4 regions of the Thalassotalea hakodatensis genome follow, and region 3 is predicted to be linked to each of the others. Evidence: predicted binding sites of a transcription regulator. Region 3 holds the regulator's gene; each other region holds the start of a gene.
What was found. Region 3 encodes sigma-54, which starts transcription at its own class of promoters, with help from an activator protein. Its sites were predicted from a motif close to GTTGGCACGNNNNTNGNNT; they were not measured.
Positions count from the first base shown of each region.

Region 1: the regulator sigma-54 is predicted to act here: its motif matches at 2,416-2,434, upstream of QUE72_RS13510 (PEP-CTERM sorting domain-containing protein).
Region 2: the regulator sigma-54 is predicted to act here: its motif matches at 1,792-1,810, upstream of QUE72_RS06420 (PEP-CTERM sorting domain-containing protein).
Region 4: the regulator sigma-54 is predicted to act here: its motif matches at 2,269-2,287, upstream of QUE72_RS17850 (kinase).

Region 1 covers NZ_AP027365.1:3,051,313-3,055,535, reverse strand. Annotated here, with positions in the region: gene mutS (DNA mismatch repair protein MutS) at 1-2,248, opposite strand, end outside; gene QUE72_RS13510 (PEP-CTERM sorting domain-containing protein) at 2,483-3,193, shown strand; gene QUE72_RS13505 (helix-turn-helix domain-containing protein) at 3,533-3,751, opposite strand; gene QUE72_RS13500 (hypothetical protein) at 4,217-4,223, shown strand, end outside.
Region 2 covers NZ_AP027365.1:1,461,800-1,466,022, forward strand. Annotated here, with positions in the region: gene arsJ (organoarsenical effux MFS transporter ArsJ) at 1-549, shown strand, start outside; gene QUE72_RS06415 (MerC domain-containing protein) at 1,130-1,525, shown strand; gene QUE72_RS06420 (PEP-CTERM sorting domain-containing protein) at 1,880-2,578, shown strand; gene QUE72_RS06425 (S41 family peptidase) at 2,812-4,223, opposite strand, start outside.
Region 3 covers NZ_AP027365.1:651,971-656,193, reverse strand. Annotated here, with positions in the region: gene lptA (lipopolysaccharide transport periplasmic protein LptA) at 1-165, shown strand, start outside; gene lptB (LPS export ABC transporter ATP-binding protein) at 162-893, shown strand; gene QUE72_RS02785 (RNA polymerase factor sigma-54) at 950-2,455, shown strand; gene hpf (ribosome hibernation promoting factor) at 2,480-2,767, shown strand; gene ptsN (PTS IIA-like nitrogen regulatory protein PtsN) at 2,790-3,245, shown strand; gene rapZ (RNase adapter RapZ) at 3,261-4,115, shown strand.
Region 4 covers NZ_AP027365.1:4,022,980-4,027,202, reverse strand. Annotated here, with positions in the region: gene QUE72_RS17860 (S-(hydroxymethyl)glutathione dehydrogenase/class III alcohol dehydrogenase) at 139-1,287, shown strand; gene fghA (S-formylglutathione hydrolase) at 1,297-2,130, shown strand; gene QUE72_RS17850 (kinase) at 2,314-3,195, shown strand; gene QUE72_RS17845 (HAD-IIB family hydrolase) at 3,197-4,042, shown strand; gene QUE72_RS17840 (glycosyltransferase family protein) at 4,035-4,223, shown strand, end outside.

The DNA of each region.
Region 1 (4,223 bases), 1.9 Mb from region 3:
CTAAATGTACATTGGCTAAGGTTGGAACTTGTTCGGCGAGTAAGGTTAGTTCAAAATAATGACTGGCAAATAATGTATAAGCTTTAGTGCGTAAAGCAAGCATTTCTGCACACGCCCAGGCGAGTGAAAGACCATCGTAAGTACTAGTACCTCTACCAATTTCATCGAGTAATACCAAACTATTTTGGCTTGCATTATGCAGAATATTGGCCGTTTCCGTCATTTCAACCATAAAGGTAGAACGACCACTTGCTAAATCATCAGAAGCACCAATTCGGGTAAAAATACGATCAACTAAGCTGATTTTAGCGGCATCTGCCGGTACAAAACAACCCACATGAGCAAGTAAAACGATTAATGCAGTTTGGCGCATATAAGTTGATTTACCGCCCATGTTAGGGCCGGTAATTATCAGCATTTTACGGCTGTCTGACAGTGCTACAGGGTTTGCAATGAAAGGATCTGCTGTCATTTGTTCGACTACGGGATGACGGCCATTATCAATATGTATGCCTGAGCCATCATGTAATATTGGTTGTGAGTATTGTAACGTTTCTGCTCGTTCAGCAAAGTTAGCGATTACATCCAAAGTCGCTAAGGAGTCAGCAAGAGACTGTAAAGAATCGATGTTTGGCAGTATGAGATCAAATAGCGCTTCATATAATTTTTTTTCTAAGGCTAAAAACTTACTTTGCGCACTTAATACTTTTTCTTCATGAGATTTCAATTCTTCGGTGATAAAGCGCTCGTTATTTTTTAATGTTTGTCTACGAATATACTCCGGCGGAACTTCATTCGAGCTTGCGCGGCTAATTTCAATATAAAAGCCATGTACTTTATTGTAACCAACTTTTAATGATTGAATGCCAGTTTTCTCTTTCTCTCTTTGCTCTAGCTGGGCTAAAAACTCACTCGCCCCTTGGCTAAGATCCCTTAAGGTATCTAGCTCTTGATTGTAGCCAGGCGCGATTACCCCACCATCTCTTATTAACACAGGCGGGTTCTCAACGATAGCCGTGGTTAATAAATCGCTGAGGTGACTTATTGGTTGCGTATTTTTAGCAACTGTTGTGAGTAGTTCACTTTTGGTATTAGCTGTAAATGGTTGTAGCATTGGCAATATATGTAATGCATTTTTGAGCCTTGCAAAGTCACGAGGTCTAGCTGTTCTTAATGCAATTCGGGCAACAATTCGCTCAACATCGCCCATTTTTTTTAATAAATCTTGAATGTCTACATATGATTCATGCTCAATTAATGTTGAAGTAGCATGCTGCCTCGCTTGTAACGTAGGCAAATCGCGCAACGGAAAATGCAACCAACGCTTTAGTAATCTAGAACCCATTGGGGTGGTTGTGCCATCTAATACTGAAGATAAAGTATTTTCTTGTCCACCTTGTAAATTCTGGGTTAATTCTAAATTTCGGCGTGTGGCTGCATCTAAAATAACACCTTGTTGTGCCGATTCTGCTTTGATAGCACGTATATGCGGCAAAGCAGTTCGCTGAGTGTCTTTCACATACTGTAACAAACAACCTGCGGCTGCTATGCCTAATGGAAACGCTTCTACTCCGAAGCCTTTTAATTCTTTAGTGTTAAATTGCTTGTTCAATAATGCCACGGATGTTTGATGGTCAAATTCCCAGTCAGGGCGTCTTCTTATTCCTTTAAAGCTTCGGATCAAAGCTTCATGCTCGAAAGACTCCGGATATAACAGCTCTGCAGGCGATAATCGTTGTAATTCAGCTTGCAGTTGCTCGTTAGATTGGGGTTCACAGATGACAAAACGCCCGCTGGTCATATCTAAGTATGCTAGGCCAAAGTGTTCTTTATGTTGAAAAATACAAACGAGTAAATTGTCTTGGCGATCAGACAATAAAGCTTCATCGCTAATAGTTCCAGGTGTCACAATGCGAACAACTTTTCTTTCTACAGGGCCTTTACTGGTTGCGGGATCACCTACTTGTTCACATATAGCGACAGATTCACCAAGTTTAACGAGTTTAGCTAAATAATTTTCTACGGCATGGTAGGGCACACCGGCCATTGGAATTGCATTGCCGCCAGCTTTACCACGAGCTGTTAAGGATATATCAAGTAAATCTGCGGCTTTTTTCGCATCATCAAAAAATAATTCGTAAAAATCCCCCATACGATAAAAAACCAAAATGTTCGGAAATTCAGCTTTTATTGTCAGATACTGACGCATCATGGGTGTGTGTGAATCAAGGCTTGGGTTTGTGGTCATTAATTAACTTATCAATATGTTCTTATGTTGTAGATTGTAATTTTAACTAAGGGGTGTATTCAACCTTAAATAGAGTAACTTTGGAAAAGTGTCTAAATATTTTACACTTATGTAATGTTTTTGTTATTTAAAATTCTTAAGTTATTGTTTTTATGGGTTATATACATGCTGGCATTTAATTTGCTTTTTGTTTGTAATAACAAAATGTTTTTAATTAACTTAATGGAATAAAAAATGATTAATAAAGCAATCAAAACTCTTTCTCTTTCTTTATGCCTAGTAGCTGGTGCATCTCAAGCGACAATACTAGATTATTATGACACGATCACAAATGGTCAAAATCAATTCACAACAACTGTGACGAATGCAGGCAGCGCGGTAAGTTCAGTTAATTTAAGTGGATTAAGTGGCGGAAACTCTTGGGATTTGGGTGATTTTACGATTTCAACCACTGATGGATCATATGAAAGTGTTTATGGTGCAAATGTTGATAACTCTACAGGTGAAATGATTGGTATTGACCCGCGAGATAACAATGATAATGGTGCAGGTTCTGGTTTAACCTTTACGTTTGACAGCGCAGTGAATGCATTAGGCTTTGAAGTAGGCGATTGGGCAACATGCTGTTTTACTTCTGAGTTATTTATCAGCTTTGATGGCGGTACAGCAATTAAAGTAGCAAGTGCTACAAATGTTAACGATAACCCTGCAACGGCTGCAGGCGGTAATGCTGGTGATGCATTCTTCGTTGGTGCTATTGATGATTCGTCTCAATTTACTACGGTTACTTTTTTTGGTAATGGCTTTGGTGAGTTTTTAACTGCAGGTGGCACCATCATGTATTCAGCACTTGATGTTGGCTCAGTTACTGTACCAGAACCTTCTACAATTGCTATTTTAGGTTTAGCAATGATGGGGTTATCTTTTTCAAGAAGAAAAGCATAATCTAACAGAAAATACATAAATGAAAAACGCTACTCGCTTTGAGTAGCGTTTTTTTTTGTTTGTTAGCTAAACCTTAAAGCGAATAAAATTTTCAATATAAACAAGATACTACTGTTTAATTCAGCAAAAAAACTACTTTATAATAAAAAAAAACTTGATACTGTACGGTCATACACGTGTCACCCCAAAGCGCTAAAATACTGGCTGTATCAGGGTTTCTATACTGTATAAGAATTCACGCCTAAAAAATCCAACAAAAACACGAAAATTAAATTATTAACAACTTTCTATAGGTACTAAAAAACCGCTAAAAAGCGGCTTTTTACTGAGTCTAAAATGTTATGCAACAATAGATTTGTACTCTCTAAATGCCTTTGCCACTAATGGGTTATGCACCTTTTCAGCATAAGCGGCTGTATATACTTCTATTGGATCAAGTCCGCTAATCTCTATCATTTTTTCTAACACATCATCGTTTGGAATGGCATGTCCATTTCTGTATTTACTAAATGAAATACGTGTAATTCCAAGTTTTTGTGATGTCTTATTGTCTGACATTCCATCACAGACCTTATCTAGTAAGTCTTGCAGAGTCATGTTACCACCTGATTGTTGTTTGCTAACTAAAAGTTTAGCCCTATGTAAACCCTAAAGCAACACGAAAAGCCTGCCTTTACAGGTGTGAAGCTATCATTTAATATCTCTTCTGCTTTCGCAGCACAAGTGGTTTTACTGATTGTTGTTTGCGTATCAATCGTTAAGTCAGTTCATAACTGCGAAAGCCATTTTAAATCTAACTAGCTCTTGTTGGCGGGGTGGAGGTGCAACGAAGCCCTGCCGTTTTTTTGCAAGAGGGATAATGACAAGAGAATAATTAACCGTGACTGAACAAAGACTTACAATTGTAAATAATCGCGATAAATATCGCGCTCGATTACTTACCCAAGCCAAGCTTAATCCCGCTAATGTTCCCTTGTTAAAGAAATTAATTTTATCGAAGCTTTTCGCTTCAAGGGGGCTGTAATGAATA
Region 2 (4,223 bases), 810 kb from region 3:
CGCATGTTTTTATTTGGTGCGCGAGATGTATGGTTTGTTGTTGCCTTGCCAGTATTTTTATCCCAAGTATTTAACTGGGATCATTGGACTGTTGGTGGCTTTCTTGCCATTTGGGTCATTGGCTATGGAATTGTGCAATCATGTGTTCCTTCACTATTTAACCTTGACCAAGGTGTATCACCTGCGAAAGATGCAGTTAAATGGACTTCTTTATTAGCATTCGTTACCTTTAGCATTGCAATTATGTTGTCTTTTCAGTGGGCAGTTCAACTTTCTTTAGTTATAGGGCTATTAATATTTGGTATATTGTTTGCCGTTAATTCTTCATTACATAGCTATTTAATTGTCAGTATGGCAAACGCTGACGGAGTTTCTTTGGACGTTGGTTTTTACTATATGGCAAACGCGATGGGTAGGCTGATAGGCACCGTACTGTCTGGTTGGGTTTATCAATATTACGGTTTGACAGCTTGTTTATTTATTTCCAGTGTTTTTATCATGTTAGCGATGCTGGTATCGTATAGATTGCCAAAAACTTCCCTTATTTGATTAAAATTTCATTTTTGAATAATTGTTTCACTTTCGCAGCATTTGCCTGCATGTTCATGTGGTTTTTGTGATTTTTTACTCTTTTTTATTAATAAGTTTTTAAACCATGTTTAAAAATTAAAAAAGAGATTGCGAAACTTTTACTTGTGTTGTTATGATATAACATATCAATAGCTAGCCTGTTTTAAACAATCATAATGAAGAAAAGTATTTTTAAGCGTACTGCTATTGCAAGTGCGGTTTATTGTAGTGCTATTTTTAGTCCTGTATATGCGGATCACTAATCGAAGGGTTGGTGTAATGCTATTAAACAGGAGTGTTTTTTGAGCTTTAGATAGATATGCGAATATGGCGACGGTTACTAATATTCAAATTACTAACACTTTGAGCAAGTGCAATAGAGATTCAGATAATACATTTCCACTCTTTTTATCATTAATTTACTTTACAGAACTGCACGAAGATATCGATTAACAGCAAGTGATGTCAGTGTATTAGATGAGAAAGCAATTTAATAATCTCATTTATTATTTGTGAATTAATGATGTGCTCTGATCAAAACTAATATGGAAGACATAATATGAAGATTTTTGAACAACCGATCTTAGATAAGCTATCTATTGCAACATCCGTTATTTGTGCTATTCACTGTGCTATTGTGCCTATTTTTATTGCACTATTTCCGACAATCTCAGTGTTTAGTAGTAATGAGCATGAATTTCATCAAGCGATAGTATGGTTTATTATACCTTTGAGCATAATGGCTGGCTTTTTGGGATGCTATAAGCATAAGAGTAAAAGGATATTATTAACGATTCTTTCTGGGCTTTGCTTACTTGTTTTTGCTGCATTATTTGTTCATGAACTGTGGGGTGAAAATGTAGAAAAAACGCTAACGGTATTTGCAACCATGATTCTAGCTTTTGCACACTGGCAAAACTTTAAACGTTGTCGTGACAATAGCTGTGATCATTAGATAAGTTGATTTTTTGTTAGCTAATCTAAATAAGTGCTCTCTCATTATATTGATACGTTCAACTTTAATTTTGATACACGCAAAGTTTTTCATCGTTATTGTTAACGTAGCCTTGGCTTTATGTACTTTCTAATCTAAAGGTAAGGCTCGTAAATACGCCGATAAATCAAATGATTAGTGAGCTACTGTGTCAGAATGCTTTACACTTCATGGATGCCTTAATGTTGCCTACTTCCTACGGTATTGAAAATGTTCAGTATTTTTACTTTGGTATATTATTTGTATAAATGTACAAATAATAGTGGTGTTACGATCTTCTAAAATTACTAATACGAATAAATAAAGGGGTATTAAATGAAACTTAAGTACTTAAAAACGACTATTGCAGGTTTGGCAATGGCTATCAGCAGTGTTGCAAATGCTGGATTATTATACGATCAACATTTAATTAACGGCGTACATTTTGGTTCAGGAAATCAAAATGGTGCTTTTACAACGGAAACTAACAACGGTATAGAAATAGGCATACGTGGTAAATTGCGCTTTGACGAAAATAATAATCCACAATCTATATATAACAGTAATGGTGACGGTACTTATTCATTTGATAATGTAGCTCCGCCAACGGGTTTCGGTTGGGCTCCTAATGCATCGACCACTTCGATATGGAGCTGGGATTGGAGCATAGATGTTTCTGGTTCACAATATAGTTTCGGAGATTTAACGTATCTTATGGAGATTGATTTTGATCCATCTTCAGCGACAAACTTTTTATCTTTTGACCCAATCAACAGCCCGAACGATAATTCCAATTCAGGTGCTTCACAGCAAAACTCTTGGAACATGGAATTTTTTAACGGTCCTTTAGCTTACAATAATACTGATGTTGGTATTTATACCATTCAGCTCTCAGCATTTGACGGCTCTACTTTATTAGCAAGCTCTAGTATTGATATTGTGCAGGGTGTTGATATTCCTGAACCATCTACTATCGCTATTTTTGCACTTGGTGTGATTGGTCTAGCTTCGCGTCGATTTAAGAAACAAAGGTAATCATTTTTTAGTCAGCTAAAAATGTAAAACATTCTGCTTTAGTCATCTATGTTAATAGTCAGTCGTAAAGAGCAGAGTGTTTTTTATATCGTTTGTGGTATTAAATATTTAATAGTTGTGAGTCTTGCTGATTTAACATCATCAAGTCTGTTAACTCTCATGGTATTCGAAGCATAAAAAAATCCGCGATATACGCGGATTTTTTATGATAAACATGGTCAAAAGGAAGGAGATTACTTCAGTTTTTTAAGTAATACTTCAACGGCTTTCTCTATTTGCTTATCTTGACCTTTTGATGAAGATTCAGGATCATTCTTAACCATGTGATCTGGCATAGTTTGATTGTTTTCTAGGTATTTTCCTTTTGTATCTTTCATACCAACTTGAGGTACCCCAGCACGAAAATCACCTGAAATACCCGTTTCCCACCAAACTGCAGTCATCGTTCCTGGTACAGGCATGCCTACCATTTCACCTAAGCCTAATTCATCATAGGTGTAAGCAAAAGCATGAGCGTCGCTATAATTTCCTTCGTTAATTAATAATACAGAAGGCTTATTCCATTGATCAAAAGGGTCACCAGCATATTGGCGGCCTCGTACATGCATGGTGAAATATTCATTACCGCTAAGTAGCTTCGCTAAGTCGTTGTGTAACCAGCCACCACCATTAAAACGAGTATCAACAACCACAGCTTCCTTATCAAAATGTTTGCCTAACAAACTAGAATATACGGCTCTAAAACTAGGGTCATTCATGCCTCGAACATGTACATAAGCCAAACGTCCATTTGATAGTTTCTTGACTAATGCTTCACGTGATGTCACCCAACGATCATATAATAAATTACTTACTTTTCTTGCTGATACAGGCTTTATTACTTCATCAAAATGACTACCTTTAGCGTCTTCAAAGGTGAACCTTACTCGTCTACCTGTTGTATGATTAAGTAACTGATATAGGTTTTGGTTTTTGGTTAATTCAACGCCATTTACTGCGGTTAATTTGACACCCAGCTTGACTTTACTTTCGGCATTATCGAAAGGACCATTAGCGAGTACTTCTTCAACCAGTAAGCCATTATCATCATTAAAAAATAGCCCTAAACGACCGGTTTTATCATTGGTGCTCGTAGATTTAGGTCGGTAAGATGAGCCAATGTGTGACGCATTCAATTCGCCGGTCATTTCAGCAAACATGTTGGCAAAATCTCGACCATGACCAATTGAAGTTAGCTTCTTACGATAAGATTTACCAATATCATCCCAATCGATGCCATGATAATCGCTTCGATAAAATTTATCTTTAATGACACGCCAGCTGTGGTCAAACATGAATTCTCGCTCTGCAACAGTTTTAAGTTGCATAACAGGATTAACTTTAATTGATTTTAATGTGATTTTTTTACCGACTTTACCTTGCTTTAATTGACCATCGGCAAGGATAAAAAGGTTTTTTTCATCTTCACTAAACGACATATTCACAGAACGGGCATTGAGCTTGGCGACTAATTCCGTCTTTTTATCTTTAATTGATTGACGCCATAAATCAAAGCCTTTTTCAAAGCGCGCTAAGTAATATAACTCTTTAGCATCTTTAGTCAGGTAGGCTTGGCCTAAATGTGATGAGTGTACAGTAAGACGAA
Region 3 (4,223 bases):
GTGACCATTTCCGGTAATGCCGAATTACGTCAAGAAGGCAGTAAAGTAAACGGTAGTGTGATTACCTATAATTTCTTAACTGAACAAGTACTTGCTAAAAGCGAGAATGATCAACGCGTTAAAACCGTATTACAGCCAAAGCAATTAGAAGAAAAAAATCCATGAACAATGCGAAATTAAATGCTACTCACTTGGCTAAATCCTATAAAGGGCGTATGGTAGTTAAAAATGTTGGCTTAGAAGTAAATGCTGGCCAAATCGTTGGTTTGTTAGGGCCAAATGGTGCAGGAAAAACCACCTCATTTTATATGATAGTAGGCTTGGTTACCCAAGATAACGGCAGCATTACGTTAAATGACGAAGATATCACTTTGCTACCAATGCACGAACGAGCACGCAGAGGTATTGGCTATCTTCCACAAGAAGCGTCTATTTTTCGAAAATTGACTGTATATGAAAATATTATGGCGATTTTACAAACGAGAAAAGAACTAACAGAAATAGAACGAGAAGAAAAACTAGAACATTTAGTAGAAGAATTTAACATTGGACATATTACCGAAAATTTAGGTATGAGTTTATCTGGTGGTGAACGTCGTCGAGTAGAAATTGCCAGAGCACTAGCAGCTGACCCTAAGTTTATTCTGTTAGATGAGCCTTTTGCGGGTGTTGATCCAATTTCTGTAGGTGATATAAAAAAAATTATTCTACACTTAAAAAATAAAGGCATCGGCATATTAATAACCGATCATAACGTTAGAGAAACACTTGATGTGTGTGAACATGCTTACATTGTAAGCCATGGCGAACTCATTGCCCAAGGTGATGCAGATCAAATCCTAGCGAATCAACAAGTCAGAGATGTATATCTTGGTGAACAATTCACGTTATAGTTATAATATGCTTTAGCAAAAATATAAGATTTACTTGAAAGGATAAGAAGTAATTAATGCGCCCAAGTCTGCAACTACGTATCGGACAACAACTCACAATGACGCCGCAACTCCAGCAGGCGATCAAGTTATTGCAGTTGTCCACGTTGGATTTACAACAAGAAATTCAAGAAGCACTAGAAAGCAACCCTTTGCTTGAGGTTGACGAATCATCATCGTCTGTAGAAGACAACCAACCTGATCGTTTAGAAGAAGCTTTTTCCGCAAACACTAATGACGAGAAACCAAACAATAACGATGGTTCAGAAGACTCTACCCCAACGGTAGACGAAATTAGTACCACCGAAGCAATGGATAAATCAGATATCCCTGAAGAACTGAATATCGATACAACATGGGATGAAAGTTACAGTGCTGGCGTATCAAATACCGGCGCAGCACCTATCTCTGACGATTACGTTTACCAAGGCGAAACCACCGATTCCATCCAAGATCACCTACGCTGGCAAATGAAGCTAACCCCGTTCAGTGAAACAGACGAAGCTATAGCCATGGCAATCATCGACGCCATTGACGATGCTGGCTATTTACGCGTCACCACAGAAGAAATTTTAGAATCAGTTGGTGTTGAAGACGTTGAACTTGATGAAGTCGAAGCAGTATTAAAGCGAATTAATGTTTTTGACCCCGTAGGCGTAGGTGCTCGATCAATTGCTGAATGCTTAACTATTCAACTGAACCAATTTGATAAAGACACACCATGGTTAAATGAAAGTAAACTCGTGATCAATGAGTACATTGATTTACTCGGTAACCGTGATTATCGACAAATCATGCGGAAAGCAAAACTCAAAGAAGATCAATTACGTGAAGTGATCCGCTTAATTCAATCTTTAGATCCTCGCCCTGGTGATTCTGTGATCCAAGGTGAAGATCAATATGTGGTACCTGATGTATCAGTCGAAAAGAAAAATGGTCGTTGGATCGTAGAATTAAACCCAGATACTGCACCAAGGCTTTCAGTAAATCAACAATACGCTTCAATGGCTCGCTCGATGAAAAACACGAATGACAGTCAGTTTATTCGATCAAACTTACAAGAAGCTAAATGGTTTATCAAAAGTTTAGAAAGTCGAAACGACACCTTATTAAAAGTGTCTAACTGTATTGTGCAACGTCAACAAGGATTCTTTGAACACGGCCCAGAAGCCATGCGTCCAATGGTGTTAAACGACATTGCTGAAGCTGTAGACATGCATGAATCGACCATTTCACGAGTGACCACGCAAAAATACATGCATACACCGCGTGGTATTTTTGAACTTAAATATTTTTTCTCTAGTCATGTAAGTACAGAAAATGGCGGAGAATGTTCTTCAACAGCGATTCGCGCTTTAATTAAAAAGCTCGTTGCTGCAGAAGTGCCTGCTAAGCCACTGAGTGATAGCAAAATGGCAGAACTATTGGCTGAACAGGGTATCAATGTTGCTAGACGGACGATTGCTAAATATCGAGAATCGTTAAATATTCCACCGTCTAACCAACGTAAAAGTTTACTTTAACTCTCTAGTAAAAGGATAACGCTTATGCAAATTAACCTTGCCGGACATCATGTTGAAATTACTGAACCTATGCGCGATAGCGTCAATAAAAAGTTTGCAAAGCTAGAGCGGCACTTCGATCACATTAACAATGTTTATGTTGTGTTAACGGTTGAGAAACTGAGTCAAATTGCTGAAGCAACCGTACACCTAAGTGGCACTGAAGTGCATGCTAAAGCGGAAAATAATGATATGTACACATCAATAGATTCACTCGTCAATAAGCTCGATAAACAGATCCTCAAATACAAGGGAAAAATTAATCAACATTAGTTTGTTGATCACAAAATCCACTATGAATTTTATCGATATCATCAAAGAGGACTGCACACTGTGTGCAGTCCAAGCTACCAGCAAAAAACGTATTCTTGAACTTTTATGCAGTAAAGCTGCTGATACCAACGATCAAGTCACCACTTATAATTTACTTGAAAGCTTAATGTTAAGAGAGAAAATGGGCTCTACCGGTATCGGTAATGGTATTGCTATTCCACACGGTCGGCTAACATCAACAGATAAAGTCATGATTGTTATCGCTACAGCAGAAACCCCGATAGAATTTGACGCCATTGATAATCGGCCTGTAGATATTTTTATCGCCTTATTTGTACCGGAAGCTAAGTGCCAACAACATTTATCAACGCTACAAAGTATTGCCAAAGTATTCAGCGATAAAAGCGTGTGTAAGCAAGTACGCAAATGCGACAACAACCACGAATTATTTCAATTACTAAAATCTACTGCCCAATAACCTAGGATTTCATCAATGAAACTTACGATAGTAAGTGGCCGCTCCGGCTCAGGTAAAACAGTCGCTTTGCGCGTGTTAGAAGATTTAGGTTATTATTGTGTAGATAATATTCCTGTAAATTTATTACCGGCATTGACCCATACGGTTATTAATGACTACGAAACAGTTGCTGTAAGCCTAGACGTTAGGAACTTACCTGCTGAACCAACAGATGTACCAGAAATACTCGATTATTTACCTAGTGCAGTAGAGCTTTCTATTGTGTATTTAGACGCTGATGACGGCGATCTTATTAGACGGTTTAGCGAAACACGTCGTTTGCATCCGCTCATTCGCCAGAACATCGCACTCGACCAAGCGATGACTTTAGAAAAGAAATTACTTGAACCCATTGCTGCTCGCGCCAATTTATATATAAATACTAGTCAGTTAACACCACATCAACTTGCAGACTTGATACGCGAGCGAGTATTGGGCAAAAAAAGTGGTTCCATGGTAGTAGTGTTTGAATCATTTGGTTTTAAACACGGGCTACCAAAAGATGCAGATTTTGTCTTTGACGCGCGCTTTTTACCCAACCCTTTTTGGGAAAAAGAATTAAAGCCGTTTACTGGGTTAGAGCAACCAGTAAAAGACTTTCTCGCCAGCCAACCAATTGTGACCAAGTTTATCTGGCAGATAAACAGCTTTATGATGACTTGGTTACCGCATTTAGAACGGAATAATCGTAGTTATATTACTATCGCTATTGGCTGCACTGGTGGTAAGCATCGCTCTGTATATATTGCCGAATTGTTAGCATCTAACTTAAAGAAAGAGCGTAAAGATGTACAAGCTCGTCACCGCGATCTTAAATTACCCAGCACATAATAGACCTTTGTCTGGCAAGTATTTTTCATCATAATAACGTAGTAAGTAATTGAATGAATACAACGGTAAAAACGTAGCAGCTTTGAATAAATTACCTTTACACTAACA
Region 4 (4,223 bases), 900 kb from region 3:
CTGTTTTTTTCTTTTATTATCCTTCAAAATTATAACCGTCAAACAATGTTGTAGCTTGTCTATGAGCAATTGAGCTCGTAAGAGTAATGGCAGAGCGCTATACTGTTTCAAAAGTGAATATAAAAATTAGGAAAAATAATGTCTCTTAAATTAGCACCCGGACAAACTTCGATTAAATCAAAAGCTGCCGTTGCATGGGCAGCAGGTGAACCACTTAAAATGGAAGAGGTTGATGTTCAATTACCAAAAGCGGGTGAAGTATTAGTACGTATTATTGCCTCAGGTGTATGCCATACTGATGCTTTTACCTTATCAGGAGAAGATCCTGAAGGCGTTTTTCCTTCTATCTTGGGTCATGAAGGTGGCGGTATTGTGGAGATGGTTGGTGAAGGCGTTACCAGTGTTGACGTGGGCGACCATGTTATTCCACTCTATACCGCAGAGTGCGGGGAATGTAAGTTTTGTACTTCAGGTAAAACCAATTTATGCCAAGCGGTGCGTGAAACACAAGGCAAAGGCGTGATGCCAGATGGCACTTCAAGGTTTTCTATTAACGGTGAGCCTATTTATCATTATATGGGATGCTCTACGTTTTCTGAATATACGGTGTTACCTGAAATATCACTCGCTAAGGTCAATAAAACCGCGCCATTAGAAGAAGTATGTTTATTAGGCTGTGGTGTTACTACTGGTATGGGAGCTGTGCTTAATACGGCTAAAGTACAACCTGGCGATACGGTTGCTGTGTTCGGCTTAGGTGGTATTGGTTTGTCAGCTATTATTGGTGCAAGAATGGCTGGCGCATCACGCATTATTGGTGTTGATATTAATGAGTCAAAATTTGATTTAGCGCAACAGCTAGGTGCAACAGATGTTATTAACCCTCAAAAAGTAGATAAGCCGATACAAGAACAGATTGTTGACATTACCGATGGCGGTGTTGATTACTCTTTTGAATGTATAGGCAACGTTAATGTAATGCGTCAAGCGTTAGAGTGTTGTCATAAAGGCTGGGGTGAATCAGTTATTATTGGCGTCGCTGGCGCAGGACAAGAAATTTCAACAAGACCATTTCAGTTAGTAACAGGTCGTGTATGGCGAGGTACTGCGTTTGGTGGTGTGAAAGGTCGTTCAGAACTACCTGATATTGTTGAAAAATATTTAGCAGGTGACTTTGGCTTACAAGAGTTTATTACCCACACCATGGGGCTAGCAGATATAAACACTGCGTTTGATCTCATGCATGAAGGTAAAAGTATTCGTTCAGTGATCCATATGGATAAATAAGGAGCGTTAATGGAACAAATTAGTCAAGCAAAAGTGTGTGAAGGTGTTCATCAGCAATTTACACATTTTTCAACTACCTTGCAGTGCACGATGCGTTTGGCGATATTTTTACCGCCTAACGCTAATGCAGACAAACCTGTGCCTGTTCTTTATTGGCTTTCAGGGCTAACCTGTACTGATGAAAATTTTATGCAAAAAGCTGGCGCTTTTAAGAAAGCGGCTGAACTAGGCGTTGCTATTGTTGCGCCTGATACGAGCCCGCGTGGCGAAAATGTCGCCAATGATGATGCTTATGACTTAGGACAAGGGGCTGGTTTTTATGTTAATGCTACGCAATCTCCTTGGTCTGAACATTACCAAATGTACGATTATATAGTGTATGAGTTGCCTAGACTGATCGAACAAAGCTTTCCAGTTACCGATAAACGTTCAATTGCGGGGCATAGCATGGGTGGGCACGGTGCCTTGGTTATAGGTCTACGAAATCAAGATCAATATCAGTCTATTTCAGCGTTTAGTCCGATTACAAATCCGTCACAATGTCCATGGGGTGAAAAAGCGTTCTCGGCCTATTTAGGTGACAATAAAAACGATTGGTTATCTTATGATGCCTGTCATTTACTGGCTCAAGAAAAATCAACACTACCGATACTAGTGGATCAAGGAGACGCGGATAATTTTCTCGCTGAACAATTAAAACCTAAGAATCTTCAACGTGCAGCGCAACAACATGGCTCTGCATTAGAGCTTAGAACGCGGGCTGGCTATGATCATAGCTATTATTTTATCTCAAGTTTTATTGATGAGCATTTAGCGTTCCATCACAGGTGTTTACAAAAATAACAGGGTGCACCTTCATGGTGCATCGTTGCGTTAAAACTAGCCAACTTAGCATGTTATTCTTTCTACAAGGTGTTTTGTAATAAACTAATATACTCTTAATTAACAACAAGATATTTTAAATTTTCTCTATATGCTTGATTTGGCACGAGAGTTGAAATAAAGATGTTAATGTAGGATATATTGATGGACAAAATGCTCAGCGAATTTATTGCCAAACACCAACTATCTGACGCGTTTCAAGAAACCGCATCACAGTTTTATGTGCCGTTAGCAAATACGTTACTTGAGCGTATTCATTGTGGTGAATCTCCTTTATTTGTCGGTATTAATGGTTGCCAAGGAAGTGGCAAGTCAACCATGTGCGCGTTCATCGCTGAGTATTTAGTGCAAAATTTCAATGTCAACGTGGTTAACCTATCACTTGATGATTTTTACTTATCTAAACAGTCGCGAAATAAGCTAGCCGAGAAAATACACCCTTTGTTAGCGACCCGAGGTGTGCCAGGCACCCATGATATTGACTTATTATCTAGAACATTATTGGCGTTAAAACAAGGCAATTCTGGCGTGCAAATACCTGCGTTCGATAAGGCCATAGATGATGTTAAATATGTAACGCAGTGGAAGTATGTGAAAGACCAGCCTGATTTAGTGCTTCTTGAAGGCTGGTGTTGGGGTGTTATGAGGCAAGAAAGTACAGCGTTAACCCCCGCAATCAATCGGTTAGAACAAACTAATGATGAACAATGTGTTTGGCGTACCTATGTGAATCAACAGTTAGTCGAAAACTATCAACCACTATATCAGTTGTTTGATTATTGGGTGATGTTGGCTGCGCCATCATTTAATGCGGTATTTCAGTGGCGGTTAGAACAAGAAAATAAACTGGCAGAAAACTCCGAAGATACAAACAATCAAATCATGTCTTCGGAACAGATCCGTCAGTTTATTCAGTATTTTCAACGTTTAACCGAACACGGTTTAGTAACACTTCCTCAGCAAATGAATTACCTGTTATTGCTTGATTATGATCGACAAGTTAAGCAAGTGGTTATAGGCGATTAATATGAAAAATACTTACCTAATATTTAGCGATTTAGATGGCACGTTACTAGATCATGAAACCTATAGTTGGCAGGCTGCTAAACCAACGTTATTGGCATTAAAGGCGGCTGATATTCCCCTTATATTAAACACCAGTAAAACCTTTGTTGAATTAGAAGAGTTGCGAAATGATCTAGCATTGTCTACGCCATTTATTGTTGAAAATGGTGCTGCTATTTATATCCCTATTAATTACTTTGATAAACAACCAGAAGATGCTTTTCAACAAGGGAATTATTGGGTTAAAACATTTTGTCAGCCAAGAAGTTATTGGCTTTCATTACTGAAAAATGTGGCGTTTGAGTATCAACAGTATTTTACGGGTTTTTCTCAGTTGACGGTGAACGAGCTCGTTGCGCTTACTCACTTAAGCGAGCAACAAGCAAAAAACGCATTACAGCGAGAATTTAGCGAACCGCTTCATTGGAATGGTACACATAAACAACGTAAGGCTTTCATCGATTTGATGTCAGATTATGGTGCAAATGTACTGCAAGGCGGACGCTTTTTACATATTAGTGGTGCTTGCGATAAAGGGCTTGCACAACACTGGCTTGCGGAAAGATACCGCGAACAATATCCCGCATCAGATATAACGACTATTGCGTTAGGTGATAGTGACAACGATATTGCCATGCTTGAAACGGCAGATATTGCCGTACAAATTCGATCACCTAAGCATGATTTTCCTGCATTAGAGCGTCAATCCAAAGCGATTCAAAGCGACGAATATGGCCCGAAAGGTTGGGCTGAAACATTAACGCATTTACTTCCTTTTATTCATCATCACGAGGTGCAACATGGCTGATTTTTATCAAAATGGTACGGTAACAACGTTACATAACTTAGGGCAACGTGATCAAGAAAGCCTAGAACAAGAGCTATTGGCGTTTTCAAAGAAAAGACCATTAGGGTTAATTTTACCGTCACTTTATTCTGAACTTGAAGGTAAAGCATTGCCTGAAATTATTGATAACATTGCACAAGTT